4 regions of the Virgibacillus dakarensis genome follow, and region 1 is predicted to be linked to each of the others. Evidence: riboswitches for the same ligand, from Rfam matches in the RefSeq annotation. Region 1 holds a riboswitch; each other region holds the start of a gene.

Evidence for each region. Region 1 has a riboswitch for cobalamin ahead of CZ382_RS11060 (acyl-CoA thioesterase). Riboswitches for the same ligand answer to the same signal wherever they lie in the genome.
Region 2: another riboswitch for cobalamin. It lies ahead of mmgD (citrate synthase); the one in region 1 lies ahead of CZ382_RS11060 (acyl-CoA thioesterase).
Region 3: another riboswitch for cobalamin. It lies ahead of CZ382_RS15340 (ribonucleoside-diphosphate reductase subunit alpha); the one in region 1 lies ahead of CZ382_RS11060 (acyl-CoA thioesterase).
Region 4: another riboswitch for cobalamin. It lies ahead of CZ382_RS07075 (DUF4430 domain-containing protein); the one in region 1 lies ahead of CZ382_RS11060 (acyl-CoA thioesterase).

What each region holds. Positions count from the first base shown of each region.
Region 1 is NZ_LT732554.1:299,570-307,285, forward strand. It holds gene CZ382_RS11030 (GNAT family N-acetyltransferase) at 1-337, opposite strand, end outside; gene CZ382_RS11035 (FUSC family protein) at 482-1,522, opposite strand; gene CZ382_RS11040 (HAAS signaling domain-containing protein) at 1,674-2,675, opposite strand; gene CZ382_RS11045 (PadR family transcriptional regulator) at 2,677-3,024, opposite strand; gene CZ382_RS11050 (hypothetical protein) at 3,727-3,960, shown strand; gene CZ382_RS11055 (YaiI/YqxD family protein) at 4,066-4,524, shown strand; gene CZ382_RS11060 (acyl-CoA thioesterase) at 4,540-5,010, opposite strand; cobalamin riboswitch at 5,130-5,313, opposite strand; gene CZ382_RS11065 (DUF2087 domain-containing protein) at 5,676-6,248, shown strand; gene CZ382_RS11070 (MFS transporter) at 6,319-7,545, shown strand.
Region 2 is NZ_LT732554.1:2,025,225-2,032,940, forward strand. It holds gene CZ382_RS19230 (CalY family protein) at 1-249, shown strand, start outside; gene CZ382_RS19235 (glycine betaine uptake BCCT transporter) at 287-1,759, opposite strand; gene CZ382_RS19240 (IS1634 family transposase) at 2,015-3,733, opposite strand; cobalamin riboswitch at 4,121-4,317, shown strand; gene mmgD (citrate synthase) at 4,807-5,913, shown strand; gene prpD (2-methylcitrate dehydratase) at 6,059-7,498, shown strand; gene prpB (methylisocitrate lyase) at 7,514-7,716, shown strand, end outside.
Region 3 is NZ_LT732554.1:1,134,237-1,141,952, forward strand. It holds gene CZ382_RS15325 (spore germination protein) at 1-1,445, shown strand, start outside; gene CZ382_RS15330 (Ger(x)C family spore germination protein) at 1,442-2,620, shown strand; gene CZ382_RS15335 (GerAB/ArcD/ProY family transporter) at 2,650-3,714, shown strand; cobalamin riboswitch at 4,241-4,423, shown strand; gene CZ382_RS15340 (ribonucleoside-diphosphate reductase subunit alpha) at 4,685-6,973, shown strand; gene CZ382_RS15345 (ribonucleotide-diphosphate reductase subunit beta) at 7,085-7,716, shown strand, end outside.
Region 4 is NZ_LT732553.1:1,401,404-1,409,119, forward strand. It holds gene CZ382_RS07060 (hypothetical protein) at 1-795, opposite strand, end outside; gene CZ382_RS07065 (RNA polymerase sigma factor SigX) at 792-1,325, opposite strand; gene CZ382_RS07070 (ECF transporter S component) at 1,542-2,039, opposite strand; gene CZ382_RS07075 (DUF4430 domain-containing protein) at 2,045-2,491, opposite strand; cobalamin riboswitch at 2,629-2,807, opposite strand; gene CZ382_RS07080 (ATP-binding protein) at 2,864-4,630, opposite strand; gene CZ382_RS07085 (response regulator transcription factor) at 4,630-5,346, opposite strand; gene ccsB (c-type cytochrome biogenesis protein CcsB) at 5,472-6,659, opposite strand; gene resB (cytochrome c biogenesis protein ResB) at 6,714-7,716, opposite strand, start outside.

The DNA of each region.
Region 1 (7,716 bases):
CCTCTGCCAGAATCAATGTCGCATAACCTTTTTTTCGTTCGGATGGCCGAGTACTATATCCGATATGGCCGCCAACATTTCGCAAAAATTCATTAAGATCATGACGAATGTCAACCATTGCCACAATCCGCTCGTTGTCATCGATTAAAAAATAATTCGTGCTTGGCAGCCATCGATCAGTCCCACCTTCCCTTATTGCTAACGCTTTTAAATATTCTTCATAAGTCTCATGACCCGCCAAATCAAAGCTGCTTGGCACCAATCTTGATGGTCCCCATTCCCTCACATAGTTTTCGTGTTCCTCTTTCCACTTTAACGCCGGTCTAGCTAACCGCATAATGATCCCCCCACTATAAAAAAATTACGTTATTGAATCATTTTAATCAATAACGTGCATTTTTTAAACAACTATTTTAGTGAGAGCCAGTCATGTTCTTGTAATGATTAGCTCTCGCTTCTTATTTGACCGCAAGCATCCTGCCTAAAACATCTTCTCCTGCTTTCTTATGAATTTATCTAATTTTTCAAGCTCTACCATTAGCTTTACAATACTACTTGCAACAGGGAAAATTTCAATCCACTTTTCGATTTCTGATTGCTGCAACTCGTTGATCAAATCATTGATCGTCAAATTCATAGCGGTAAAACTTTCTTTTTGCAGCTCTTTTTGAACAATCACCTTATCTTCGTAAGTTAGAATGATGTTCTCATGATACTCAACAATCTTCGCAACAAGTTTTTTGACAAGGAATGAGTGGTTCGGTGATATTTCTTCGATGTTGTCTATTTTCAATTTCAGATTTTCAATTAGCTCCGATTCCAGCTCGACCACGTTAAGCATCTGTTTAAAAATGACAATATCACGCATGAAATGGTATCTGTTTCGAATAAACATCCTGCTTTTTTCGTCGATGATAATGTCGAGATAATTGTTTATTTCCTTGATATCCTTTTCCAATTCATCTTTCCTTTTTTTCAACTCCCTTACTTTCATTGTCTTATTGGGAATAACCTGAAGTAAAAAGCTCGTTTTATCCAATGACTTTTTGATCATATCGTAAAGAAGTTTTGGATGATTTGGGGGAAAAATAAACGCGTTAATCAAAAAAGCAGACGAAATACCGATAAAAATCAATGACAACCGCTCGATCAGATTCGTTAAGTGAATACCTTCATCCCCGGAAAGCATGATGATCGAGATTGTTATAATCGTTATGTTAACTGTTTTCACCCAACCCAATTTGATGTTGACCGCAATCGCAAGGATAACGGTTACCCCGATAGCGGCAGGGTGTAAACCAAGGGTGTATGCTCCAGCAAGCGCAAATATGATCCCGATAAGTGTGGAAAGAGCCGTCTCTTTAATATACGTAACAGAGCGCATGATCGAGGGCTGCATTGCAACTACTGCTGTTATAACAGCGACCAAGCCAAACTCAAAATTCAATACCTCTGTTATCACTATCGCCAACGTAACAGCCAAGCCAGTTTTCATCATCCTTGGGCCAATATGAAAGTTCACTTTATATTTCCCCCTAATTAAACCCGAAGAGTCCTCTAATTGATACTGTACTATAATTATCTATCATAGTACCACTTCTTAACCATTTTAGCAGTGCAATTACTTCTGGTTCTTGGAGAACAAATTTTAATCAATAACGTTACATTTCACTCTAATGCCTATACACTTTAAATAATCCACTTAAAGCATCCCAAATTAATCCAATAATGAGAATATATAATATGGATGAAGTCACCCATTCCCAAATGTTACTTATTGTTTCGAATTCCTCACTATGCTCCGTGACAATACCAGATTGCGTTAGTTCCGTCATAAAATCAGGATTCCAAAATTCCGGTCCTGCTATCATAACCAAAACCAGTACAAAGGTTACCACATTGATCAACGTGTTATATACAACAAGTTTAACCGTCCATTTCCCGGAAATAAGCTTGAGACATTCTTTTAAGATTCCTAATCCCAATACTAATATGATAAATGGGAAATAACTTGAAAAAGTCTCCTCATTTAAAAATGGAACGATAGTAAATCCTCCGTCGTGGAATCTAAAAACCCCAATATAGTTACTTGAGAAGGCAAACAATACCATTACTAATACTAAAAAGATTATCCCGCCAATCGGCTCACTTCGCTTAATTTGTCTTTTACGATCCGGAATTTCCGGAAGATTAGATGGTTTCCATTTTGAACCCTTTTTATTTATATCTTCGGATTTTACCCCAGCATGATCAATTATCGCAAATACTATTGTTACCCAGCCAAAACCTTGAGGAATTGCAAGAATAACAGAAACAATGAAATCTACAAAATGATCGAGAATTCCAACCGGTTCAATAATTACTTCAATTGCAAAAGAAATGCTCATTGCTATTCCAATTGATATTAATACGATCATTAACACGGAAATGTATGAATCATAAAACTCTGGACTAATAAGATACCGTTTTGTCCCCCGGTATTTTGCTGCTAAAAACTTCGGATCCCCTAACTCTAGCAATACCGCTTCCACGTCACCGTCAGTAACGTCCTCATCCTGAACGCGTTCATCTAGCATATCTTCAATTAAACCCCGAAGTTCTACTGCAATATCTTCCCGTTGTGCAGGCGGAAGTTTTTGTGTTACCGCATAAATATACCTTTCAACCATCTCCATTTTACATTCCTCCATGTTCATTAATTAAATGATCTAAACTTGAAACAATACTTCTCCATTCAACACAAAGCTGATCATACACTTCTTTTCCTGTTGCACTTAATAAATAATACTTTCGAGGACGAGCTTCATTCGTGTCCCACTTGCTTTCCAACAATCCTTGTTTTTCCAGCCTTCTTAACAGCGGATATAATGTACCAGGCTCAACGTCAATCCCCTTATCCCCTAACTTGGAAACAAGAGAGTATCCATATTGCGGTTCGGATAGCTGGCTAAGGACACCAATCGTAATCGTCCCACGTCGTAATTCCTGCATTAATTTATCAATCTGTTCACTTGCATCGCTCATGTCATCATCTCCTGTTTTCATTATAGTGTATGTCGTACACTATTGTAAAGGGTACATTATTATGTGATAAATTTTAAATTTGATGAGAGGTGCTTGGAAGAACATATTTTGTAAGGGGGGCAGCATGGCTTGATAAAGAGAATAAACCTAAGTAGTAAAAAAACAAACAACTAAATAAGCGTGCAGTTTGGTACGAACAGACTGCACGCTTATTTAAAATATCGTTAATTTTTTTCTAACAATTCATTGTTGATTTAGTCAACGTAATTGGTTATGTTTATATAGAGGGTATGATAAGTGCCCTACCCCTTTATGAAGGGGGGTGAAAAATAGTGGAGATGATTTTACTTCTAACGGCCATAATAGGCCTGGCTGCGTCAGTCGTTGGGCTTGTTACTGAAATTGTAACAACGTACCGTAACCTATATAGCCGAAAAGAAAAGAATCCTTCGCCGTCCCAACCGGAAAAGGATTCTAATAACAACCATTGAGGTCAGGGGGAAACCCCTCTCTGCACCACTATTATATTCATATCATACCCTCAATATAATAAAATTGTCAAGGAGGTTATCTGATGCAAACGGCTACTTTCATCATTTCAATTGCTTCAATCCTCATCAGCTGTACAACCTTAACCATTATTTATAAAACAAAAAGAAGAAGCAACTAAAAAGATAAAAATTGTAATAGAGGTGTGATTTTATGGTAGCTAAAAAACCGGAGCAATACTATGGTCTAAAGGAAATTTCTGATTTTGCCAAAGAAGAGGGGATAGAATACAGTACACGAGAGTTATCTGTCTACAAAAGCCGGAATAAATTACCTGATCCCGTTGTTATGATTGGAAAAAAAGCCGGCTGGACAAAGAAACAAATCGATGACTGGATAGCCCAGATCAAATTAAAAGAAAAACATAAAAATAAAAGTCAAAAATAAGCCGTTATTCAAAGAATTAAGCAAAACACCAAGTACTTAATGCCTAGAGCTTCGACGCAATTTCTGCTATCATTATCAATAACAAACCATACAGGAGAGAACTTAATGAAAGTTTATATCGATGCCGATGCCTGCCCAGTAAAAGAAGCAACCATTTCCATCGCAAAAGCTGAGAATATCCCTGTCGTTCTCGTAAAAAGCTTTGCCCACTTTTCGAATACTCGAGAAGCGCAAGGGGTCGAAACGATCTATGTCGACACTGGCGCTGACGCTGCTGATTACCGGATCATGAAATTGGCACAGAAAAACGACATCATTATCACACAGGATTACGGCCTCGCCTCGCTAGGGTTAGCTAAAGGATGTATTGTTCTGCACCATAAGGGATTTGCCTATACGAACGACAACATTGATCAACTCTTGCAAACACGTTACGAAAGTGCTATGGCCAGAAAAGGCGGAAAACGAACGAAAGGACCCAAAGCATTTACAGCAGAGGACGAAAATAAATTCTGTAAATTGCTCAAGCAAATTATTGAGCGGAATAGAGAATCCTTCCGCTGATTCAGTTATTTCGAATCAGCGTATCTTTGCCCGTTTTTCTCTATTCTCCTTTCTTGATGGCGCTGTACGGTATAATCTTTTTTCTTCCTCTGTTTCAGGATAAACTTTCGGAACCGCAATTGGCTTTCCTTCCTGGTCAACAGCAACCATGGTAAGAAAAGATTCAGTTGTAAGTCTTTCCTCATTTTTAATTAAATCACGTGCTGTAACTTTTACATAAACCTCCATCGAGCTTGTCCCAGTATAGGTAACAAATGCTTCTAACATCAAGGAATCCCCAACCTTGGCCGCAGAAAGAAAATCAACGGAATCAATAGACGCCGTAACCACAGCACTTTTGGCATGTTTCATCGCTGTTAATGCAGCAATTTCATCGATATAAGCCAGTACTTTTCCACCAAACATCGTATCCAAGTGATTGGTATCTGGCGGAAGTACTAAACGGGTTTGAATAGTTTTAGAATCCTGTATAGCTACTTTTTCCACATTTATATCCTCCTTTAAAAATGAAAAACACCTTCCAATAGAAAGATGTTAAAAATGCGCACAAAAAATAAAGATACATAAAATCAGAAAGCGCAACACCCTCCTATTTCCCGTAGGATTGAATGCTCTTCCCCATGGCAGGTCTCCTGGCTTAGAATCGACAAATCTCTTCCCTTCCCGTTTCTCATCTGAAACAGTGGTAATCAAAGGATTCTCCTCATTACAGTGGCGGGACCGCGCTGGAATTTCACCAGCTTCCCTTTTCAACTTGCAACACAAGTCACCATAAGGCAAAAAGTATTCCATTTTCTTGATTATATCACCTTTTTTAGTAAGATAGTGATTTTCACGGAACAATTCCATAACTTGCATTTTTACGTGATGTTTGACAGTTCTCAATCGATGATTTGCACTTTTACGTTGATGTGTTGTCCTTTTTCCATTGATGTTCTGCAGTTCATTACCGAAGTGAGCGGGGAACAAGATGTGCTGAATTTGGGTCTTTGAGCCGCGACCATTAGGATTATCCTTTAATCCGGAAGCTTTCCCGGAATCCATCACCACTTATTCTAATCACTTATTTTCAGAAATTCCACATAAACTATTGTTATATTTATCTAATTAGATTAAAATCTAATTAGATAAATCAACTGGAGGTTTCCTAAATGCAGCTTGATCGAATTGTAAATTTTCATAAAACCATTGGCGACAAAACGCGCATTCAAATTATTGCCTTGTTAAAAGATGGACCACTCCATGGGCAGGCCATTGCTGGTAAACTCGGTTTAACGCCACCAACGATTTCATACCATATTACCAAGCTTCGGGAAATTGATGTCATTTATCAAAGGCGCGACAAAAATACGATCTACTTTCATTTGAATGAAAAGAAATTAGCATTTTTAGCGCAGGCAATTCTTAAGATCGGGGGAGAAAAAGAAATGGAGCCTTTTCAGGTTGATGATAAAGAAAAGTATAATGTCGTCAAAAACTTCTTTGACGATAATGGGAAGTTAAAAACGATTCCCGCCCAGCGCAAGAAAAAACTAATCATTTTGGAACACCTGGTACAAGGCCTGGAAAAAGGCAAAACATACAGTGAAGAGGAAATAAATGTGCACATTAAGCAATTTCATGATGATTATGCAACCATTCGCAGGGAATTTATCATGTGCCAGTTTATGAATAGACAAAATGGCCAGTACGAATTAAACCCTGAAGAAATATGGCTGATTTAGTCAGCTAATTTTTTTACAAAGCTAATTAGATATATATGAAATTAGATGAAATTAAAATAAGGTGATAATAATGAAGAATTGGACCGTATGGAAGCAGGAAAAAAATTATCAAAAACTGTTTTGGTCAGGCTTTATGAATGGGATTGGCAACCGCTTCAGTCAGGTAGCTGTTCTGACGTTACTTTATCAGGTTACCGGTTCGGGAGGGGCAATTGGGCTTCTCTTCGCAATAAGGATGGCCCCATTTTTATTGCTAGCTCCCATCGGCGGGTTTTTGGCCGATCATTTTTCCAAAAGGAAGATACTGATCGTGATGGACATTATCCGAATTCCTTTTGCGATATCGCCAATCCTCGTTCAGGGTGCAGATGATTTATGGATCGTATACACAAGTGCATTTTTCCTTGCCGCTGGAGAAGCAATTTATTCACCAACAAGGATGTCTGCCATCCCTGCGTTAGTAAAACAAGATCGGTTGCTCTATATAAATGCACTGGAACAAATTATGGTCGGCGTTGTTCTTGTTGTTGGTTCCTGCAGTGGCGGGGTTATTTCCTATATTTTTGGTTTAAACCTGGCTTTTCTTTTAGATGGTCTATCCTATCTTTTATCAGCTTTATTTATTGTTAACATGACCATCCCGGCAGCTGTTAAGAATAAAACAGAGAGCTTAAATCCTGCACAATCCAGTTCTATATGGGGGGTTATCAAGGGATCTTCTGTACTTCTAATCTTTATCATTATCGAGATTACGATGCCTATAGCAAACGGGATTGATAATGTTCTGATAAGTGTATATGCACTGGACATTTTCCACATGGGTGACCTTGGCGTTGGGTTTATCTATGCCTCTCTTGGGCTGGGATTTATCATTAGTTCCTTTTTATCCAATCTACTGAAACGGAAGCTAGTTGCACTTATCATTGTATTCATTGCACTTGAGGGCTGTGGACACCTTCTCTTAAGTATCGCCCCTGTCTTTTCATTGGCGCTCATTATCGTTGTGTTTATTACATTTGCCGGTGGAATCAGTAATATTTGCTTAAGCACGCTGATCATGAAGATTGTACCCAAACCGCGGCAAGGATCATTTTTCGGAATTACCCAAATGATGACCAATACAATGCTTGGCATATCAATGGGAGTTGCCGGTTATCTGTTGGAAATCTTTGAACCAAGAATGCTAAGCTTTCTTGTCGGGACAACCTACATTCTATTCACAATTTTTTATGCCGTTATGTTTTCAAGGGTGAATCTGGTGAAGGAGAAAAGAAAGCTTGTTTTTCATGAAAATTAAAGTGAAGTGGTCGCTTCACTTTAATTTTTATAATGGTCATCACAAACTATTTAAATATACTATTTCCCTTCGACAAGCTTGCCGAAGTCTGTCCTATAATCAGGCAACAATGTAATGGTAGAGCATACAGCATTGGTTTCTACAACTTCGACTATGACATCCCCTCTGTTT
Region 2 (7,716 bases), 1.7 Mb from region 1:
GATAAGCTGGATGAGGTAATCTATGAAACAACGCTGGCAGATTTGAAAGAGATGACACCGGAAGCAGTTAACGAAAGTGTTTTTTTACCAGCATTTGGTGAAAAAGGTCTTGAAGCAGGAAGTTCAGATGATCTTGTTGTAAAGTTTAATTTCCTTGATAACGGTGAAGACCAAAATCAATTCCAAGGTGATTCACTAAAACTTGAGTGGAAATTTAATGCACAACAAGCGGCTGGTAAAGAGCAATAGTTTTTCGAGTGACAGGCACCCAGTCGGGTGCCTGTCACTATTTTACTTCTTTACTTAGTGCCTTAAACAATGCTATTACCATTAAAATCATGACAAATGAAAACGGTAGTGCGGCGATGATAATGGTGTTCTGAATCGCTGTTAAACCGCCGACATAGAGCAAAATTAGTGCTACGGCAGATTGAGCGATACCCCAAATGATTTTGACTTGATTCGGCGGTATCAGGGAACCGTTCGTTGATTGTATACCGAGAACAAACGTCGCTGAATCGGCAGAGGTAATGAAGAATGACGCAATCAGCAAAATCGCAATGATGGAAAGAATGAACGATAACGGCATTTGATCGAACATATTAAACAATACGAGTTCTGTTGCATAGTTTGTCAAGTCAGTACCACTGTTTTGTACATCTCCAGCAGTTGTACCAAATGCGGCAAACCAGATGGAAACAAATAATGTTGGTGCGACCATTACACCGAGTAGAAATTGACGAATGGTTCTTCCTTTAGATACACGTGCAATGAACATGCCGACAAATGGTGCCCAGGATATCCACCATGCCCAGAAGAAGATTGTCCAATTGTTATGCCAGGCACGATTATCTCCCTCAAGTGGTGCGGTTCGGAAGCTCATTTCTATGAGGTTCTGCATGTATTGCCCAAACGTTTCAGTAAACATATCAAGAATCAATAATGTCGGACCAACAATTATCACAACGACTAGTAATAAAACCGCAAGTACCATGTTTGTATTGGATAAATATTTAATTCCTTTACTTAAGCCGGACCAAGCGGATGCAATGAAAAGGATTGTTACGATCAGAATAATGATAAACTGTGAGAAAAAGCTAACTTCTACACCAAATAAATGGGAGAGTCCCCCATTAATCTGGGCTGCCCCAAAGCCTAGTGAGGTTGCAACCCCAAAAACCGTCGCAAACACTGCTAGTACATCAATTAAAACCCCAAGCGGACCATTCATTTTCTCTCCGAACAATGGTTTTAATGTGGCCGAAATTAATCCCGGTTCTTCTTTGCGGAATTGGAAGAATGCCAATGCTAGTGCCACAATGCCATACATCGCCCAAATGTGAACTCCCCAGTGGAAATAAGAATAGGAAAGACCTTCTTTGAAGGCTGCATCCGTACCAACTTTTTCTGTTGCTGCATCAAGGGCATAGTTAAATAGTGGCTCAGCAGCACCATAGAACACGAGCCCGATTCCCATCCCCGCAGAGAACAGCATGGCTATCCATGTAGGAGTTGAAAAATCCGGTCGCTCTTTGTCCTTGCCTAGACGAATTTTACCGTATGGACTAATTGCAATGATAATAGAAAGAATAATCATGGCAGACATAAGCAGCATGTAATACCAGCCAAATGATGTCGCAACAAATGCTTTAATGTTGCCGGTTATTTTCTCAAATTGCCCGGGAAACAGAGCACCTAATATTACTGCCAGGATAACTAAAACCAAAGTGATGTAAAAAACCCTTGTAACTTTCTTCATGAATCCCCCTGAAAAATTTTGACATAGTAATAACGATACCAAAGACTTTAAGACGGTGCAATTTTATTCTTAGATTATCCAATAAACGGGGTAATCATTTATCGATAACAGCTATTTATCTAAGATGAGAATTATTGTAATCTTAAAAAATGAGTGATATACTCTCGTCTTTGACAGTTTTTGAAGGGTAAAACCTCCCGAAACCTTGTTATTGAAAGGTTTTGGAAGGTTTTTTTTACTATCAAAAGTTGAGTACTATTTTGTCTTCTTCAATTGTTTTAAAATTTTTTTCATGTCCTTTATCGGAACAATTTCATAGTCTGTTCGAAACCCAAACACCTTATGCAACTTATCCGTTAATTCATCCCGCTCATAAAGTGGAACATAACCTTCACCGGAAACTTCCATTACCTCCATATTTCGTAATTTTTGAATGACTGCGGGACAAGTGAATGCCTCTTCTAATTTTTGCTCTACTATACGATAGGTTAGTAAGGCAAGAAAACAAGTAAGAAAATGGGCTTCGATCCGATCTTCTTTTCGTACATACACAGGTCTTGATTTTAGTTCACTTTTCATGATGCGGAAACTTTCTTCAATTTCCCACCGTTGTTGATTAATACGAATCAATTCCAGTGGATCAGATTCCAGATTAGTGCACACTCCATAAAACCCGTCATACTTTGCTTCTTTTTGAATCGATCCCTCATCAATTGAGAAATGGGCCTTTTTAGCGACCTCTCCGTCTCCTGTAGTATACTGGGCCTGAATAAACCGCGCAGGATCATTGGGTCTTTTCTTTTTAAGAGAAGATGGTTTTTTCACTTTTTTCAGAGCTCGTTCGATTTGTCTCTCCCGAATGGTTTGTTGATAATTTTTATATTTTGGTGAAAAAGTGACAAGAAGCCGTTGTTCTAAATTTCCTTCTTTAATCCAACGCTCTTTGAAATAAGTTGTTTGATTTTCGGAACTGTCATCAACATCAGAAAGATGAATGGCTTTATCGCCTGGCCTTACATGCCACCCAGAAGGGTCAAGTGCCCATTCTTTCAGATGTTTTTTTAATTTCTTGATGGATTGTGTAGTAATGAATCCACGCTTGCCTAACGTGTTATATATCCGATTTTTTTCAGAAGATAGGCCTGCATCCGTACAGACAACAAACTGGGATAGCTCAAAGTCTTTTAAAATTCTTTTTTCTAAAGGCTTAAGAGACCCTTGTTCGTTGTCATTTCCTCTGAAAATAGAAAAGGCAAGGGGAAGACCAGAGGCGTCCATAAATAACCCCATTTGAACTATCGGATTTGGCCGATTTTCTTTTGATATTCCGAATTGTTTATCCCCATCCTCCTGTTCGATTTCGAAATAAAAATTGGTACAGTCGTAATACAAAATTTTTTTGTGACGGTTGACCAATTTCAAGCTGTTTTTATAAACCGTTTGTTGAATAAAATCTGTTTCCTTTTTCAGCACATCTAACGCGCGATACAGTTGGTGGGGCTCGCATTGAATGCCTTCTAATAAGGATTGCGCTTGTTCAAACGAGTTCTTTTTAGACGTAGGATGCAGCACACGCATATAAATTAATTTAGACAGGATTTCATTGAGGTCATAATGAAACTGATATTTTTCCTGAATGGTCCTTGTCGTGTGCTGTAAACCCAGTTGGTAGTAAACGGATTGTAAAAACAAATAACCAACATTGAACGAGCGTCGCTGATTGTGCTCAACGATTTTTCGCGGATTATATTTTGCGATAATGACCGCGCTTTTTTGTTTCTTTTGTTCCGTTAATTTTTTTGCATAGGCCCGCGCCCATTCCTCCGGATCCACACCCGGATGTTTTTCACGGATCTCCTTTTCATTTCCAAGCGCTTCCACAACTTTTGTCGTTGATTTTCCGTTGATATCACGGACATTTTCGATGACGGAATAGGAAACGGAATTCTTGGACACACTCTTTTTAATGCGCATCACTATCCCTCCATTTCCTTTAGATACGTCTAATATAACATAGTACTAAATAGTACTCAATAATAAAATTAAAAATTTGACAAAAAAATAAGCCCTCACAAGGCTTACAGTGTTTTTTTGGAAGTGAAACTGTCAAACTCCCGCACCTAATATTACTGCCAGGATAACTAAAACCAAAGTGATGTAAAAAACCCTTGTAACTTTCTTCATGAATCCCCCTGAAAAATTTTGACATAGTAATAACGATACCAAAGACTTTAAGACGGTGCAATTTTATTCTTAGATTATCCAATAAACGGGGTAATCATTTATCGATAACAGCTATTTATCTAAGATGAGAATTATTGTAATCTTAAAAAATGAGTGATATACTCTAAGAGACAAATTGAATAGGTTTAGGATATAGGTGCGGCAAATTCATTCTATTTATTGTTTAAAGGGGAGTCAGGTCGAAATCCGTAACTTGTCCGCAAACTTTATATGGGAACGATTCGAGCGAGGCACTGTATTCGTTTGTATGGAAATGGGAAGGGCCAAAGGTAATGACCATGACCAGGGAGACCTGTTTATGTCCAATAACAACCTGCGAGGAGTCGTGTTACGTGCAAATAAACAGATGTGCATGTTTATATATTTTCTCCCTCGAAGCATGTTACAACTTCAATATGGGAGTTGTTTTTTAATGTATAAGAGGATGTTCAAAAAGGCACCAAATGATAAGCGGCGAATCTCTTCGTTGGCTTGCTTTTCCGCTCCTCATGTACCTTTTTATGTACACTCCGGTGCTCAAAGCTACGCCGCCTCGACCTTCTTGCTTCTCATTCGGCGACTTTTTGAACACGTACTATAAGGCCCAAATTAACACCCATCTGGAGCATTTTCTTTAAAACCCCCTTTGCAAGTGGCATTAATAGTGATTTCGTCGTTGCTTAAACCTCTCAATTACAAGTTGTCAACAGGCAAATTTGTCCATGCGCAAAAAGCTTTAGTCAAAAAGAAATATTACTTATTACTTTTTTTGAAAGGGGTTTCAAGTTTGTCCATAATGAACGGAGAGGATGGAGGAGATCTTTATGAAAACAGATGCTAAGTTTGTACCAGGGCTTGCGGGAGTAGTTGCAGCAGAAACAGCGATTTCATTGCTTGATACCGAAAAAGAGAAAATCGTGATTAAAGGGCATGATTTAATAGCGCTATCGAAGGATAAGGACTACTTGGATATTGTGAACCTTTTGCTTGAAGACACACTGCCTGATCAAACAACAAAAACAAAGTTGGAAGAAAAATTGAAAGCGTTATATGATGTTCCGACTGGTCTAATCGCAGTTTTTAAATCATTACCGAAAGCAACACACCCGATGGATGGTTTAAGAACCGGCATCTCCGTACTTGCAGGTTATGATGAACAGATTGATGACCGTTCTTTAGCGGTAAATAAAAGCAGGGCATACGATCTCTTGGCAAAACTGCCTACTATTACAGTAAATAGTTATCGAATACTAAATAACCAGGAGCCGGTTCAACCGCAGCAGGAATTAGCTTATAGTGCCAACTTTTTATATATGATCACTGGAAAGGTTCCGACCGAACAAGAGGCGAAGATTTTTGATCGATCCCTTCTATTGTATAGTGAACATGAAATGCCGAACTCCACATTTACTGCGAGAGTGATAGCATCAACGCAATCGGATTTATATGGTGCCTTAACAGGGGCGGTTGCGTCACTGAAAGGTAATTTGCATGGTGGTGCCAATGAGGCTGTCATGTACATGTTGCGTGAAGTTGATTCAGCAGCTTCCTTTGAAGAATTACTAATGAAAAAGCTAAGCCGAAAAGAAAAAGTTATGGGCTTTGGACATCGGGTTTATATGAATAAAATGGATCCAAGAGCATTAATGATGAAGGAATCATTAAAGCAACTTTGTGAGAAGAACGGAGATTTCTTATTACTGGAAATGTGTGAGGCTGGGGAAAAGTTGATGAAGCGGGAGAAAGGTTTATATCCGAACCTGGATTATTACGCTGCTCCAGTTTATTGGCTGCTCGGGATTCCAATTCAGTTATATACACCTATCTTTTTCAGTGCACGAACAGTTGGATTAAGTGCGCATGTGATTGAACAGCATCAGCATAATCGTATATTTCGCCCACGGGTCCATTATATTGGCAAACCGTATTAATTTGTGATTTGACTATCGGAAGGTGATGTCACGAAAAGCGTGTCTCGGATTTGCCGACAAAATTCAGTTAATCGCCATGCCGACATTTGAGATAATCAAGGCTCACGTAACCTGCCACATAAAAAGGATAGAAAGGAAGAGGATTGTGATTAAAGTAGATGAAACAAATAAAACCGATGTACTACTCGAGGAAATTGCCGATTATGTTTTAAACAAAGAAATTATAAGCACAGAAGCATTTACGACCGCTCGTTATGTTTTGCTTGATACTTTAGGATGTGGAATTCTTGCGCTTAGCTATCCGGAATGTACGAAGCTGCTTGGCCCGGTTGTGCCTGGGACGGTTGTGCCAAACGGAACTCGCGTCCCCGGTACTTCCTACGTACTTGATCCAGTAAAGGGAGCTTTTAACATTGGTTCCATGATTCGCTGGCTGGACTATAATGATACATGGCTAGCTGCTGAATGGGGGCACCCTTCCGATAACTTGGGTGGAATCCTGGCAGTTGCCGACTATGTAAGCCAGGTCCAGGTAGCAAAAGGGAAGGATCCGCTTACCATTCATGATGTATTGGAAATGATGATTAAAGCACATGAAATTCAAGGTGTTCTTGCACTGGAAAACAGTTTAAACCGTGTTGGGCTGGATCATGTGTTATATGTGAAAATAGCAACAACCGCTGTTGTTACAAAAATGTTAGGCGGTGGGCGCGAGGAAATCATTAATGCATTATCAAACGCCTGGATTGATAACGCAAGTCTTCGTACGTATCGACACGCACCAAATACTGGATCGCGTAAATCTTGGGCTGCCGGAGATGCAACGAGCAGAGGTGTATTTTTGGCAATGTTGGCTGTTAAAGGCGAGATGGGTTACCCATCTGCATTGACCGCTTCTGGTTGGGGGTTTCAGGATGTCTTATTTAATAAACAAACGTTAACATTGAGTCGCCCGTTCGATGCCTATGTGATGGAAAATGTCTTGTTTAAGGTCGCTTACCCAGCAGAATTCCACGCACAAACAGCTGCAGAGGCAGCGGTTCAGCTGCATCCAGAGGTAAAAGATAGACTCGATGAGATTGATAAAATAATGATTACCACACATGAATCGGCTATTCGGATTATTGATAAAAAAGGTCCATTAAATAATCCGGCAGATCGGGATCATTGTATCCAATATATAACAGCGGTTGGACTATTACATGGTGATGTTACGGCAGACCATTATGAAGATGAAGCAGCTGCTGATCCTAAAATTGACAGATTACGGGATAAGATGGTGGTAACAGAAAACAAACAATATACAAACGATTATCTAAATCCGAACAAGCGCTCAATCGCTAATGCTGTCCAAGTTTATTTTAAAGACGGAACGGCAACTGCAAACGTGGAGTGTGAATATCCTTTAGGGCATCGGTTTAGAAGAGAAGAGGCATTTCCGAAGATCAAAGAAAAATTTACTGCCAATCTTGCAACACATTACACCTGGAAGCAACGGGAAAAAATTGAGGAAGTGTGTTTCGATCAAGATAAAATTAATTCTATCAAAGTGAATGCATTTATGGACTTATTTGTTAACGCGTAAAGGAGGACATCGTGTATGGCATGGATAGTGGATCAACAGGCCTCACAAGCAGAACTGGCAAACCAGTTTAAGGAGCTAATCAATGAAAAATCAATTTTGCAAATCCCTGGAGCCCATGATGCAATGGCAGCACTAGTTGCGAAAAATGCTGGGTTTAAGGCACTTTATTTATCTGGAGGTGCATACACCGCAAGCAAAGGGCTTCCAGACCTTGGGAT
Region 3 (7,716 bases), 830 kb from region 1:
TAAAACAACAGTTAGGTACAAGTCAGGATGTTATGTTTACCAAATTTACGATTAAATTACAAAATGGCGATACACTTAACGCTATATTAGTTGCGATTGATGGATTAGTTGATGAAGAAGCAAAACGTGACAATATAATAAAGCCACTGATTGAAAGTGCGCTGCAAGAAAAACCTAATGAAGATTTAAAACAGATACAGGAAAGAATTTCTGCAAAAAAAATTACCGTGGAAAGCAATTTATTTAAAGCTGTCCAGCAAGTCTTAAAAACAAAAGCATTACTAATCATTGACGGTTTTAATAAAGGGTTGCTAATCACTATCGAAGGGTTTGAAACTCGAGCTATCGAAGAACCCGATACAGAACAGGCAGTGCGAGGAGCAAGGGAAGGTTTTATCGAATCAACGGGGGTAAATGTTTCATTGCTTCGCCGTAGAATTGCCCACCCTTCTTTGCGATTCGAAACAATAGAGATCGGCAAGTATAGTCAAACGGGTGTTACGATAGCTTATATAAAGGACATCGTTGACCTTGACCTTGTACAACGAGTCAAGCATCGTCTTGATGAGATAAAGGTGGATTCAATTAACAGCTCAGGAGATGTTGAACAATTGATTGAAGATCACCCATATTCAATCCTTCCGACAGTTGGCAATACGGAACGGCCTGATAAGGCAGCAGCTTTGTTAATGGAAGGAAGAGTCTTGCTTTTAATTGATGGAAACCCCTTTTGTTTATATGTTCCACATTTGTTTCTCGAAAGTTTCCAGAACATTGAGGACTATAATTCTCGTCCATATTATAGCTCATTCATTCGTTTAATGCGTTTTTTGGCTTTTTTTATCAGCATCTCTTTTCCTGCTTTATATATTTCTGTCCTTAATTTTAATAAATCGTTAATTCCATCAGATATGATTGTACCACTAATTCAAGCAAGAGAAACGGTTCCGTTTCCACTTGCGATGGAAGTCATTATGATGATCTTGATGTTTGAAGTTGTTCGTGAGGCTGGAGTTAGACTGCCCAAACAACTCGGATCTGCTTTAAGCATCGTTGGTGCCTTAATTTTGGGAGATGTATCCGTATCGGCTGGACTTGTCGGAGCCCCGACAATTGTTATAGTTTCCATATCTTATATAGCCGCCTTCGTCATTACGCCAATCGCGGATGTCACTGCATTAATACGTATTGGTTTGTTCATTGCCAGTAGCGTGTTCGGATCATATGGATTGTGTATGGCTATGTTGGGTCTGTTAACCCATATGGTGTCATTAACATCACTTGGGGTTCCTTATATGACACCCTTTTCACCAAGCCACTTTCAAGATTGGAAGGACGGTATTATCCGTTTTCCAACGAAGTTGCTGAAACAGCGACCAAAAAGTATACCAAATCAACGCACAACAAGAATGAAGTCATTACCAAAAACAGGTGATAAACAATGATACGAACGATCTTCATCATGATTTGCAGCCTCTTTTTATTAACAGGTTGCTGGAACAACCAAGAGCTTGATAAAACAGCCCTCGTCCACGGAGTTGGTCTGGATAAGTCAGACGAACAATTAAAAATAAGCGTTGAAATCATTAAACCAACAAGTAATCAAGAAGGAGGTCAAGGTGGGGGTAAAGGTAGTGGACAACATATCATACTAGAAAAAAACGCTGATACATTTCTTGAGGGAGCTCGTGAATTGATTCGGTATGCAAAACGGCGCCTTCAATTCGGACATGCTCGTGCATGGATAGTTAGCGAGAGGTTAGCAAAAGGGAATTTTTTCCATTTACTCGACACTGTTAGACGGGATCAAATGTTTCGCTTAAACAGTCACCTATTTATAACGCAGGAAGATCCAAGCGAGATTTTGAACACGCCGACCCTGTATGAGAATCTTACCTCTATTGAGCTTGTGACTGCTTTGGAGCAAACACAATTTATTGCTGAATATGCACCAATAACTTCTCGTGAATTTTATAAGTTAATCGAAGGACCCATTCCTAATGGCTACATACCAATGCTTTCAATTAAAAAGGCAGGTGAACAAACAGTCACCTCAATTGACGGAACAGCAGTTATCAAAAACAATCAAATGGTGGGCAAGCTTAACACTGAAGAAACGATGGGGCTGAATTGGCTCTTAAATCATGTCGAGGGTGGGAGTATTACTGTTTCCCTCGATGAAAACGAGAAAGTTTCTTTAGAAATTACGAAAGCAAAAACAAAAACGAAACCGATTTTAAATGGAAGGCAGTTAAACGTGGGTATCCAAACAAAGATTGAAGGTACACTTTCAGATAATATGACGACAAAAAGAATTAACGAAGCTTTCTTAAAAGAAATTGAAAAAAAGATCTCTCATCACGTTCAAAATGAAATTCATACCACATTAAAGAAATTACAAAAAGAATTGGAAACAGATATTACTGAAATTGGATTAGAAACACATCGAACATATCCAGAACAGTGGCAAACTATTCATTCGGAATGGAATGATATCTTTGCTAATGCAAAGATATCTATCGATGTTGATGCCAACATTACCCATGAAGGGTTGATTAACGAAAATGATCCTCGTGAACATCGAAAACCATACAACAACCCCTATCCATTTTCAAAATGAACTTTATAATTATAAAGGAGTAAAAAAATATGTTAACAAAATGGGAGACGCTATTTTTATTAATCATGACACTTCCTGTTATGGGACATGTCCTTATCCTCCCGATAATGCTCGATGTTGCTGGAAGAGATGCTTGGATTTCCGTTCTTCTCTCACTTCCAGCCGCATTTGCATTTGCATATGCAATTTATCGACTGCGTTTGAACCATCCGGGCATCAATATTTCCGAAATGTTTGCCCTTCTTTTAGGTAAATGGTTTGGAAGAATTGTTGTCGGGCTTTTCATTCTCTATTTTTTATTTTTAACAATATTTTCATTTTCTGCCTTGGTTGATGTTGTTTTTATTGATTTTTTGCCTGAGACGCCTCGAATGGCCATTCTCATCTGGTTTTTAATCTTTTTCTTCTATGCAGCCACTAAGGGTATTAAACGAATTGCATTAACTGCTGGTGTGTTAGCTCTTATTGGCTTGATTACAGGTCATACCGTTACATTGATGGATACTCCAAAAAAGGATTGGAGTGAACTTCAGCCTTTGTTGGAGTTTGGATGGGGTCCAGTATTATGGGGCACTCTAATTCTTGTAAGCATTTGGATTGAGCTATTGTTGTTATTATGTGTTCCAATCAAAAACATTCACGAAAAACGATTGTTTTTATTATGGATCATTGGGGTATTGCTAAATGCACTGATGATGACTTCGACAATAACCGGCGTCATTACAATTTTTGGACAAGGACAAGCTGATAATTTTACGTATCCGGCAACGGAAATTGTACGAATTATCAATTTGGGGTTTATTGATCGCTTTGATATTTATGGCATGATTTTAATGACATTCGGTACGTATATCCGCTGTAGTCTTTATTTTCGGATTGCCTACAATATGAGCGTATCGGCAAATTCCTCGAAATGGGTGAAACGAATACTGTTTTCTTTTTTCGTTGTTCTTACTTTTTTCGGTACCCTTTATCTTTCAAAAGAACATTTTCGTATTACTGAAGCAATTAACATATATACATACATGATTGTCCTGTATCCGGTACCTTTTTTGTTGTTATTTATCTCCTGGATGAAGAAAAAGAAAGCATAAAGTGACATACAATCACTTGAAGTCAATAATGTACGATAATACATCTACATGTTTACAAATCTATTGGCTGCTTATGCCCTATAATTTGGCTTTACTCACTAATAAGTATAATGAAAATCTATTGGAAAAATTCCCAGCTGCCTACCGTCTTGGTTTAGTAGCAATGATGGCAAACCAAATATGAAGATGGAGTTTACCAAAAATCAATAAAAATTATCCAACCGTAGGATTTATAGGATGCCAAACCAGGAAGAGAACTATAAAACTGAATATAGAAATATAATATACTGGAGATTGATGATATATTTAAAAAGCCCCTTTAGACAAAGCAGCATCCAAAGGGAAGTAAAGCTTCGCGACTTTGTTTTAAATCTGCACGAGCTGCAGAAACATCATCACGAATTGACGATAAATCCGAGGAAAAGTAAATTCACCTCTTGCCAAAACAGAAGAATTGATTTAGTATTGGTATTACACAATTAATACAATATATTGTATTAACTACTATCCAGAAAACTATATATAGTATTTTAACCTAGGCTAAGATGCCGTTTGGCTTAATTGGGAATCTGGTGAAAGTCCAGAACTGCCCCCGCAACTGTAAATGCTGACGAAAGTGAAGAGATCCACTGTGTACGTGGTATACGGGAAGGAATCAGGAGTAGGTGGAAGCATCAGTCAGGAGACCTGTCTAGTATAAGGTGAAATTTCAGCTTCTTCGGGGATTGAGAAGATGGGATGATGGTGCTGTAGGTGTGTGTTCAAAAGGGAGGATAAATGTGTCTTTATTTACTGGATCTTTTGAACAACCTCTGTAGGGACAAGTTACCCTTCGTTTAGTTGTGCTGTCGTTTCATCCACTCAAATAATATTGGGTGGATTTTTAATTCCCGGAAAAGGATGTTCAAAAAGTAAGGGTTGACTTCGGGCACTTGTTTTGGACATATATCGGAAAAGGGAGGAAGAAGAAATGAGTTTACAAACAGCTTCAGTCATGGATGACATCATTGCCGAACTGGATGCAGCTGCACAAAAATATCATCTGGATACAGCAAGCATCACACAACAAATAAAGGCTTTAGACGTATCAAAAGAGGAAGCAAACCAGCAGGCATTATTCTATGCGCTGAATAATATTGCGATGGATCAGCCGGGGTGGACTTTTGTTGCTGCCAGAATGTATTTAAACGAATTATATCAGCAGGCGGCCACAAACCGCGGCTATAACGAAGACATAAAATATGGCGATTTTTATCAACTAATCAGGACGCTTTCAGAGAAAGGAATCTATGCAGAAGATCTGCTCTGTTTTTACGAAAAAGACGAAATCAAAGCATTGGAAAAAGAAATCGATCCTGAACGGGATCAATTGTTTAATTATATCGGCCTGTTTTTGCTTGCTGACCGTTACATAACAAAGGACCATGAACATCAGATTTATGAACTGCCGCAAGAGCGATTCATGATTATCGCCATGACATTGATGAAGCACGAACCAAAGGAAAACCGACTGGAATTGGTAAAAGAAGCTTACTGGGCAATGAGTAACCTGTATATGACTGTAGCAACACCAACACTTGCCAACGCGGGAAAAAGCTTTGGTCAGCTTTCCTCGTGCTTTATTGATACGGTTGATGACTCACTTGATGGGATCTATTTAAATAATTGGGATATTGCCAGACTTAGTAAAGATGGCGGTGGGATCGGTGTTTATTACGGAAAAGTGCGGGCACTTGGGTCGGATATTAAAAAATTCAAAGGAAATTCATCTGGTGTTGTTCCCTGGATCCGTTTGCTGAATGATACAGCGGTCAGTGTTGATCAGCTTGGCCAGCGTCAAGGAGCTGTTGCAGTTTATCTGGATGTGTTTCATAAGGACATCATGAATGGCTTCCTTGATCTGAAAACGAATAATGGGGACGAAAGGCGTAAAGCTCATGATATTTTTACAGGTGTAGCGATGCCAGACTTATTTATGGAAAAACTGCAGGAAGTTGATGAGAATGGCCGCAGTATTGGCCAGTGGCACACCTTTTGTCCGCATCAGGTGAAACAGATAATGGGATGGAAAGATGAATTTGGTAATGCACTTGGTTTAGAGGACTTTTATGACGAAACAGACCAGAAATACTTTGCCGAAAAATACGAGGAGGCGGTAAACCATCCATTGCTCCCCCGGAAAACATACCGGGCGATGGATATTATGGCACGAATCATGGTTGCACAGCTCGAAACCGGGACACCGTACATGTTTTACCGCGATGAAGCGAACCGGCAGAATCCGAATAAACATGTACGTGGAATTGGCCGGACATCGATTTACTGCAGCAATTTGTGCACGGAGATTATGCAAAATATGTCGGCAACTGCGATTACCAATGAATATCAGGATAATGACGGAAATATTGTCATTGTACGGAAACCGGGGGATTTTGTTGTTTGTAATCTATCATCTATTAATCTTCCGCGTGCAGTAGAGGCAGATGTATTAGATCGGCTTATTGCGATCCAAATGCGGATGCTTGACAATGTAATTGATTTGAACACGATTATGGTTGGACAAGCACAAGTAACGAACCAGAAATACCGTGCAGTGGGATTGGGAACTTTTGGTTGGCATCATCTATTGGCGCTGAAAGGTATTTATTGGGAGTCGGATCAAGCGGTAGCATATGCGGATGAATTGTATGAGAATATTGCCTATCATGCGATTAGGTCATCGATGGAGCTTGCTAAAGAAAAGGGAGCATACAGTAATTTCTCAGGTTCGGAATGGCAGACGGGTGCCTATTTTAACCGGAAAGGGTACAATAAAGATCGCTGGCTGGAACTGAGAGAACAAGTTGCGAAGCATGGTATCCGTAACGGTTGGCTAATGGCTGTAGCACCCAATTCATCGACTGCGAAAATCGGTGGCTCAACAGACGGGATTGATCCGATCTATGCTGTAGAATACGCCGAGGAAAAGAAAAATTTCAAATTCAAAGTTACAGCACCAGATTTGGATCATACGACATATGCCTTTTACCGCAGATCCCGGCATGAATTGGATCAGCACTGGAGTATTAGACAAAATGCGGCGCGACAACGTCATGTCGATCAATCGATTAGCTTTAATTTATACGTCCGGCATGATATTAAAGCAAGGGATTTGTTGAATCTGCACATGGACGCTTGGAAGCAAGGGTTGAAAACAACGTATTATGTGAGAAGCACTTCGCAGGCGGAGATAGAAGAATGTGAAGCATGTCATAGTTAGGAGACGCAATTAACTGTTTGCAGATTTGACAGGAAGAAATCGGCCTATCGCTGATTTCTTTCCGTAAATACTCCGGTAATGTTTTGATTAAATAGGGGAGGAATAAAATAAATGACTGTCAATACACCGATAAAGCGAATCAATTTATTAAACCCGGAATTTCCTAATAAATCGACCGGTATCATTAATGGAAAATCTTCTGGGCTATTAAACTGGAATGATATCGCTTATCCGCAGATGTACGATTTATATCAAGCATTGTTGTCAAACTTCTGGAAGGCTCAGGAAATAAATATGCAGGATGATATTAAACAATGGGATTTATTAAGTCAAAATGAACAAGATATTTTCTTACGGGTCAATACCCAGCTGGCGATGCTGGACAGTCTGCAAACACCAACAATGAATCAGGTGATGGACTATGTTTCGGATTCAAGTTTTAAAGCTATTTTTGCTGTAATATCCCAGCAAGAAGCGGTTCACAATGAATCATACTCGTATATTTTAAGCTCGTTAGTACCACTAAAAGAGCAAAATGAACGCTTTGACCAAGCGAAAAGTGATCCGATTGTTTTAAAGCGGAATCAGCTTATTTTAAATACCTATGATACCTTCAGAAATAATCCGACACCAGAAAATATTTTCAAACTTGGCGTGAACTCGATCAATTTGGAAGGAATTTATTTTTATGCGGGATTTGCCTTTTTCTATAATCTGGCACGTCAGCAAAAGATGTTGAAATC
Region 4 (7,716 bases), on a different contig from region 1:
ATTATTGGACAACGTAATTTCCAGCTGGTTTTCGGTTGATACGGAAAACTGAATTTCTGTTGGGATGGTGCGGTAAACATGTGATGCTTCCCGATTTTGTTTCATTTCATTTAACGCAGCAGCAATCGATGTCTGGGTGTTCAGATCGATGGGAATCAAAAAACCTCTATCCGCACCAGGAGCACGGAATAAGTAATAGCTTGCTTTATCCGTTACAGGTTGTGCTGCAGTTTGAAACGTTTCAGCATCAATCCCCCATTTTTGCTCCTGCAAATAATCCTTGATCACATCCAAGCCAATACCTTCCTGTGTTTCAGGCAAAACTAGAGCTAATGGGATCACATTATTGCCAATCGTTGCTTGAATGGTACCATACATGATCGACTTTTCACCTTTATTCTGGAGCACATGACTTTCAAGAGGCTTATCGCTTAGTGTCTTTGGACTGCCTTGTTCTGTTGCAAACTCCTCCGCAACCATGCCTGATTCATCCCCATGTTGTCCGCTCTCTACGGAAGTTGCTTGATCAGATGCCTCATTGTATGAACTTTTTTCTTCTGTAGGCGAACTGCTGTAAAGGGCAAACGGAACGATCACAAGGATAATAATAGTGGTTAGCAGTGAAACGAAAACAGGAATATGGCGTGTATTCCTTTTACGCTTCGGTGAATCCTTTTCAGCTGGCTTCTGGGAGATGCGTGCCAACAGTTCGTCTTTATCCGTTGTATCGCTTATGTATGGCAGCTGTTTGAGTAAATCCTGCAAATGCTGGTCGTCCTTTTTGGATGATTTCATGATGCATCTCCCCCTTTCTGATCTTCTGTCAGATATTTTCGTAAAACATTCAACCCTCTATGTTGGGTTGTTCTCACTTTGCTGATACTGAATCCTAATATATCTGCGGTATCTTGAATAGAAAACTGATTTATGTACCGTAATAATAAAACACTCCTTTGATCAATCGTACATTTATCAAGACACCGATAGATCGCTTGCATTTCATCGTTAAGCACGACTAATTCATCGGGCAATGGCTCCTCATCCTCAAGTAAATGCCCCTGTCCATACCAGTCAAAAAACTCAGAGATACGGTTTCGCTTCCGTTTTTGTGAGCGAAAATAATCAATCGTTGTATGGCGGGCAATGGCGAATATCCAGGTTTTTTCACTGCTGTCCCCCTTGAATGTACCGAGGGATTTTAAAATTTTAAGATAAACCTCCTGAATCAGATCCTCTGCTGTTTCTTTGTTTTTCACCATATAAAATATAAATTGATACAAATCCTGATGATACCTATCATACAGTTCGTCAAAAACGACCTTCATCGAGATCCCCCGTTTACCCATATAGTCGTCTGCGCTCGTTAAAATGTTACGTTTTTCTAAAGTATAATAAAAAAAATATTAGAAAACTAGGCATTCGCCAAGCTTTTGGGCGAATGCCTTAGTTGCACTTATGCAGGATAAGAAAGTTTTTTCTTATCTGCCAAAATACCAACCCAAATCTTGTGTCAGGTTAGCTATTTTGTATTATAGATCATCTTATAATCGTTTTGTAATATAGCCTTTAAAAAAGTGAGCTAGTATCGGATAAAGCATGATCATAAACACGGCATTGCCAATCGCGTGATAGGTGTCGAATGGCAATCCTGCCAAGTAATACGGAATGAACTTTCCAGTAATAGGATAGTTTGTCAATGAAATAACAAACCCATAAAAATAACCACAAAATATAGAAAAGACCACGATTACTAATAATGGAATTTTATATGGAAGCTTCCCTAAAATCCCACTGAGCAACCCGATAATTGCCCACGACACAACCTGCCAAATCGTCCAAATACCCATACCAAGCATCATATTGGACAGAAACGTGGTCAACACTGCTAAAAAAATTGCAGCAACAGGACCAAGAAATAAACCGCAGATAATAACAAGCGATGTCACAGGTTGAACATTGGGGAGAAACGCAAACGCGTATCTTCCTGCGACTGCAAGTGCTGCAAGTAATGCAAGCAACGTTAATTTATACGTATTCACTTATCTCATTCCCATGCTTGCAAGTCAAAGGATACGTTATCGCCAGGCGATAATTTAATATCTTTCACACCTTTTGAAGCCATTTCACCGTTAACAAAAACCATCCATGCCTTTTGTTCATCCTTCTTCGGTGCAACCCCTTCGATTGACGTAATAAATCCCCCATCGTAATCGGTCTCAATCGCAAAGTTGTCCTCCATTACATCAATCAATACCGCCCCATCTTCAATTGGTATCTTTTTTTCATCGATGTATTCTGTTTCTTTATCCTTTGAAATCGTAATGGTAACCATTTCTTCATTTTTTTCGGTTGCTGCTTGATCCCCGCTTTGCTGTTCTGTTTGCTTATCATTAGTTGCAGCTTTTTCACTGCTTTCTTCCCCCGTACCGCATCCACCTAATACACTACCAATTACAACGAATGATACTAGATATAAAAGCCATTTCTTCATAGTCTCCAACCTCCTGTGTATTCTTTAATCAATGTAAAAAGCTAACCCTGATAAGAGTTAGCTGATAAGACAATCGAAACACGAAAAAATATAGTACATGGAATCGGTCGTCTCAATCACTTATACCCCCGAAGCATTGAAACAAATCAAAATTGGCAGGTCTACTGACTTGTGATGATAACCTACTTTAAGGCCTTCCCATATACTTGATACAGTGGATATCCTTATTTCGTACATCACTTACAGTTGCGAGGACAGTTCCGGTTCTTCACCGGATTCCCTTTTAAGCTTGTGCACCAATTTCGATAAAATGTATTCAGTTGTCTTTCCCTGTAAAATGATAGCATAAAATGGTTATGTTGAACATCTTTACTAATCATTAAAATCTGCTGGAACCTTAAAAATAAACGTGGTTCCCTGATTTAATTTACTTTGGACAGAAATCGTACCATGATGAGCGTCAATAATATTCTTGGCAATTGCCAACCCTAATCCGGTTCCTTTTTTCTTGGCATTCCTTTCCCTTGATTTATCTGCTTTATAAAAACGTTCAAAAATAAATGGCAGATCATCTTCTGGTATACCACTTCCGCTATCTTCAATCATTACATGCAGTTCCGCAGTCGTTGACTCCACCGTTACATTTACATAGCCATTAAGACCCGTATGGCGAATTGCATTATCAATCAAATTGGTAAATACCTGTTCAATTCGATCCGGATCACAATTGACAACCGGTTTTGTTATTTTCTTCGTCAAGTTTAATGTAATATCATTATCATCCGCGATACCTTTAAATTTTTTCAGGATCCGATCAATAAACGGTTCCACTTCAACAGTTTCTAGATTCAGTTGAATATGGCCTGCCTCCATTCGGGCAAGATCCAGCAATTCATTGACAAGCCTGCCCATTCGGAGTGTTTCTTCATGAATAATTTGCGCGAGATCATTCTTTTCTTCAGGGCTCTCGGCAACATTGTCCACTATTGCTTCACTATACCCTTGTAACAAGGAAATCGGTGTACGTAATTCGTGTGATACGTTGGCAATAAAATCCTTCCGTAATTTATCCAGCCGGCGCTCTTCCGTCATATCACGGATGACTGCAACAGCTCCACGTACATATGTCTGATCGTACAAAGGGGTCATGATCATTACCCAATTTCGCCCCTGTAGGCTGATTTCCTTCAAGGCCTCTTTTTCACCATGAATAACTTCTTGAAGGATCTGATTCAATTCATTCGGCAGCTTTCGATTTTCTTCATTTACCGGGAGACTATTTTCAAAATACCAATCCTGGATAAATCGTTCTGCAGGTGGATTGGTGACAATCATATCGCCATTCCGGTTCATTGTGATAACGCCATCCGCCATCGAAGTTACAATTCCGGATAGCTGCTCTTTCTCTTGTCGTAATGCATTAATATGAAACTTTAACTGCCTTCCCATTCGGTTAAAGGCCATCGCCAGCTCCCCAATTTCGTCGTGGGTTAAGATTGGTACTTTTGTATTGAACTCACCCCTTGTCAAGTCAAAAGCGGCTTCCCGCATTTTTATCAATGGGGAGGTGATTCTTGTCGATAGGAAAAAGGCAAAAATGGTTGTTAAAATAATTGCAATGCCTGCCGCCAGAAAGATGATTTTTGTTGTCTCTGCTTTTGTTTGGTCAACAACATCCAATGATTGATAAACAAAGACGGCTTCATCATTTGACACAGGTATACCGACAATCATAATTTCTACATCTGTTCCAGGGATGATGGTTTGTTTCCTTATTTTTTCCTGGTTTGTTAGGACACCGGATAAATCCTTGTCATTATTAATCCATTTTTCGGTCAGCTTGGATAAATTGTCATTGTTACTAGGGGAAACCCATAGTCCATCATCCTGATAAACAATAGCCACCCTGCTTGATGGGTCTTTGATTCGGTCTGTTGTTTCATAAAGTAAATCATCGTTATTGTATTGCTCAATCATATAGGAAACTTTGGTTGCTGTTTGCATTAAATCCTTTTCCGCTTCATGGATATGAAAGTTTTCAAAAAACTCCAGCAGTAAAATCGTCAGAATAAACAATACAAAGGAAACTAGCAATAATATTGTTACTGCTAGTTTCCCTACAACGCTACGCCAAAACATTATGCATCATCTACCTCAAATTTATAGCCAACGCCCCAAACCGTTACAATCATTTTCGCAGCTTCTTTTGATACATTATTCAGTTTCTCACGTAATCGTTTTACATGTGTGTCAACAGTACGTAAATCACCAAAGAATTCATACTGCCATACTTCTTTCAGCAAATGTTCCCGGTTAAATACTTTATCAGGTTTATTGGCCAGGAAGCATAACAGCTCATATTCTTTCGGTGTTAAACTGACATCTTTCCCATCGGCGGTGACACGATGTGCGTCTTTATCAATCGTTAGATGTGGGAATACGAGCAAATTTTTCGGAACGGAGTCATCCTCTTTCACCACTGCAGCGGAAACGCGGCGCAGCAGCGCTTTTACCCGTAAAACTACTTCCCTTGGACTAAATGGTTTAACAATATAATCGTCTGTTCCGACCTCAAACCCCTGCACACGGTTTGCTTCTTCCCCTTTTGCTGTCAACATAATGACAGGTGTCGTTTTTTCCTTGCGAAGTTCCTGGCAAACCTCGATCCCATCCATCTCAGGCATCATAATATCAAGCAAAATAACATCATAATTATTATTTAAGGCTAGCTGTAAGGCAGCCTTTCCGTTGTCTGCTTCTTCTACAACAAAATCTTCACGTTCCAGATACATGCGAATCAATCGTCTGATCCGATCCTCATCATCTACAACTAAAATTTTTGCATTTGTTTCCATGAAATTCACTCCCCACCTATACCTATTTAAAGTATAAATGAACGAGCGCAAAAAGTATAAGAAAACGCTGAACCATTTTTACAACTCATTCAGAAACATTACGTTATTTCCCGTAATTTGTAAACCTACGCATACGAATGCAGACCGGCTAAAATCAGGTTTACGGCAATCAGATTAAACATAATGATCGCAAAGCCGCCCACTGCCAGCCAAGCCGATTTTTCCCCATGCCAGCCTCGGGAAAGGCGCAAATGTAAGAACGCTGCATAGAAGAACCATGTTACAAGCGCCCATACTTCTTTTGGATCCCATCCCCAAAAGCGCCCCCAGGCTTCTTGCGCCCAAATAGAAGCAAAAATCAAGCCACCCAAGGTAAAGAGCGGAAAGCCAATTGCGACGGCTCGATAAGACACTTCATCCAGTAAATCTGGGCTAACTTTTTTGAGTAATGGCTGTATGGTAGCACCGACTCTTTTTCTGCTAATCAAACGGAAAATGAGATAGATAATCAGTCCTGTAAACACAGACCAGATAACCGAATTAAATTTACGTCCCGCATCTGCCCCATGCATCCAGGAAGGTGCTGCAAACCATGGCTTCATAACATCCTGTGTTAATAATTTACTATCATGAGGTCCCACGATTGCAGGCATTTGATAATCGGTTGTTGTTTCATTTCCTTGTTCAATATATTGGAACTCAGCATGATAATCCATGGCCTTGAATATACCACCTGATACACTAAATCCAATAAAAATGAACAGCCCGAATAAAATAACTTCGAGCCAAAATGTACGTTTACTTGCCGTTGATTGATCAATTTGGCGAATCAGATAGATCAAACCGGCTACAAAACTGATCGACAAGATGGCCTGTGCTATTGATACAGTGGTTACATGAATGTATAACCAATGGCTTTGCAACGATGATATCAATGGCGAAATCTCCGTCGGAAACATACTTGCATAGGCAATGAGAATCAATGCAATCGGCAAAGCGAATAATCCCAAAATGCTTAACCGATAAATAAAGTAAATGATAATAAACGCCAAGACAACTCCCATACCAAAAAATGTTACAAACTCAAACATATTACTGACGGGAGCGTGTCCACTGGCGAGCCATCTTGTCACAAAATAAACAAGCTGTGCCGCAAATCCGACCAAGGTCAGGGTGATTCCGATTATCCCTGACACCCCTTGATTCCGCTTTTTCTTGTCGTCCTTAATCGTTGCTCCGAAGAAAATGGTAGCAATCAAATATAGGAAAAATGCGGTATATAACGCTGAGCTGCTAATCTTTAAATAATCCATAAAAATCCTCCTTTATACCTGAAATGCGCTGACCCGCTGCACTTTTCTAATCCATCAATCTTCCAATTCCTGTTGATCAACCACCATATTAATATTGGTTCCTTCAATGGCTTTTTCAATATCTTTCTTGATCCCAAACCAGTTCTTGTTTGTGTGGGCAGCCACAAGCAATCCGTTATCTTTCGGATGAATCCAAATTCTTCTATGATGCCAATACATACCTTGAACTACACCAATCATAAAGATGATTGCTCCAAGAATAAAAAATGGAAGGGTGTAATCTTTTTTCACCTGAATTCCACTAACATCATGAAGTTCATAGCCGGCCAGTCCAAGCCTGTATTGATTCCCTTTTGTCATCGGGTCATTTTTACCTATACCAACAAAGCTCTTCTCTGCTTTGTCACTGTCGGGTGGATAAACCGACAATTCGAAAGCCGGATTTCTCGGATATTTGGATTTTGAAATTGCTTGCCCATCTTCCTCAGCATAATCAGGATAATACTCATCAATGACTACCCTTGTTCCGTTATTAAGTTCATATTCTGATTTTGGTTCGTTTAAATCAATTTTAAACGTGCCAAGCTCACCCTTAAGCTTGTAATCCTCAATATCCAGCTGATATTGAGAATCCTCTCCAGCTGCTGAAATGCTGCCGTCCAATCCGACAAAACTTGTTTCAGACTTATCGCTATCTGGTGGAGAAACGAAAAACACAAATGCTGGATTTCGCGGTTTATCACTATGCGATTTAGGTTTGCCGCCTTCTAAATAATAATCGGGATAGTATTCTTCAACTTGCACACGAAAACCATTATCAAGCTTGTACACTTCTTTTTGATCGTTCAAATCAATCGTAAAAGTCCCAAGCGTTTTATCATTTTCCTCATCAGTTGTATGCAGCTTAAACGTCAAATTTTTATATTCTTCATCTTTAGCATCGGATCTTAAAATGTTAAAAGCCATACTGGTAAATTCATTCTGCTGATAACCCGATTGATATAAGGTATATTTGTCAAATTTTAGTGGCTGATTCAGCCGGATTTCGCCCTCTGTT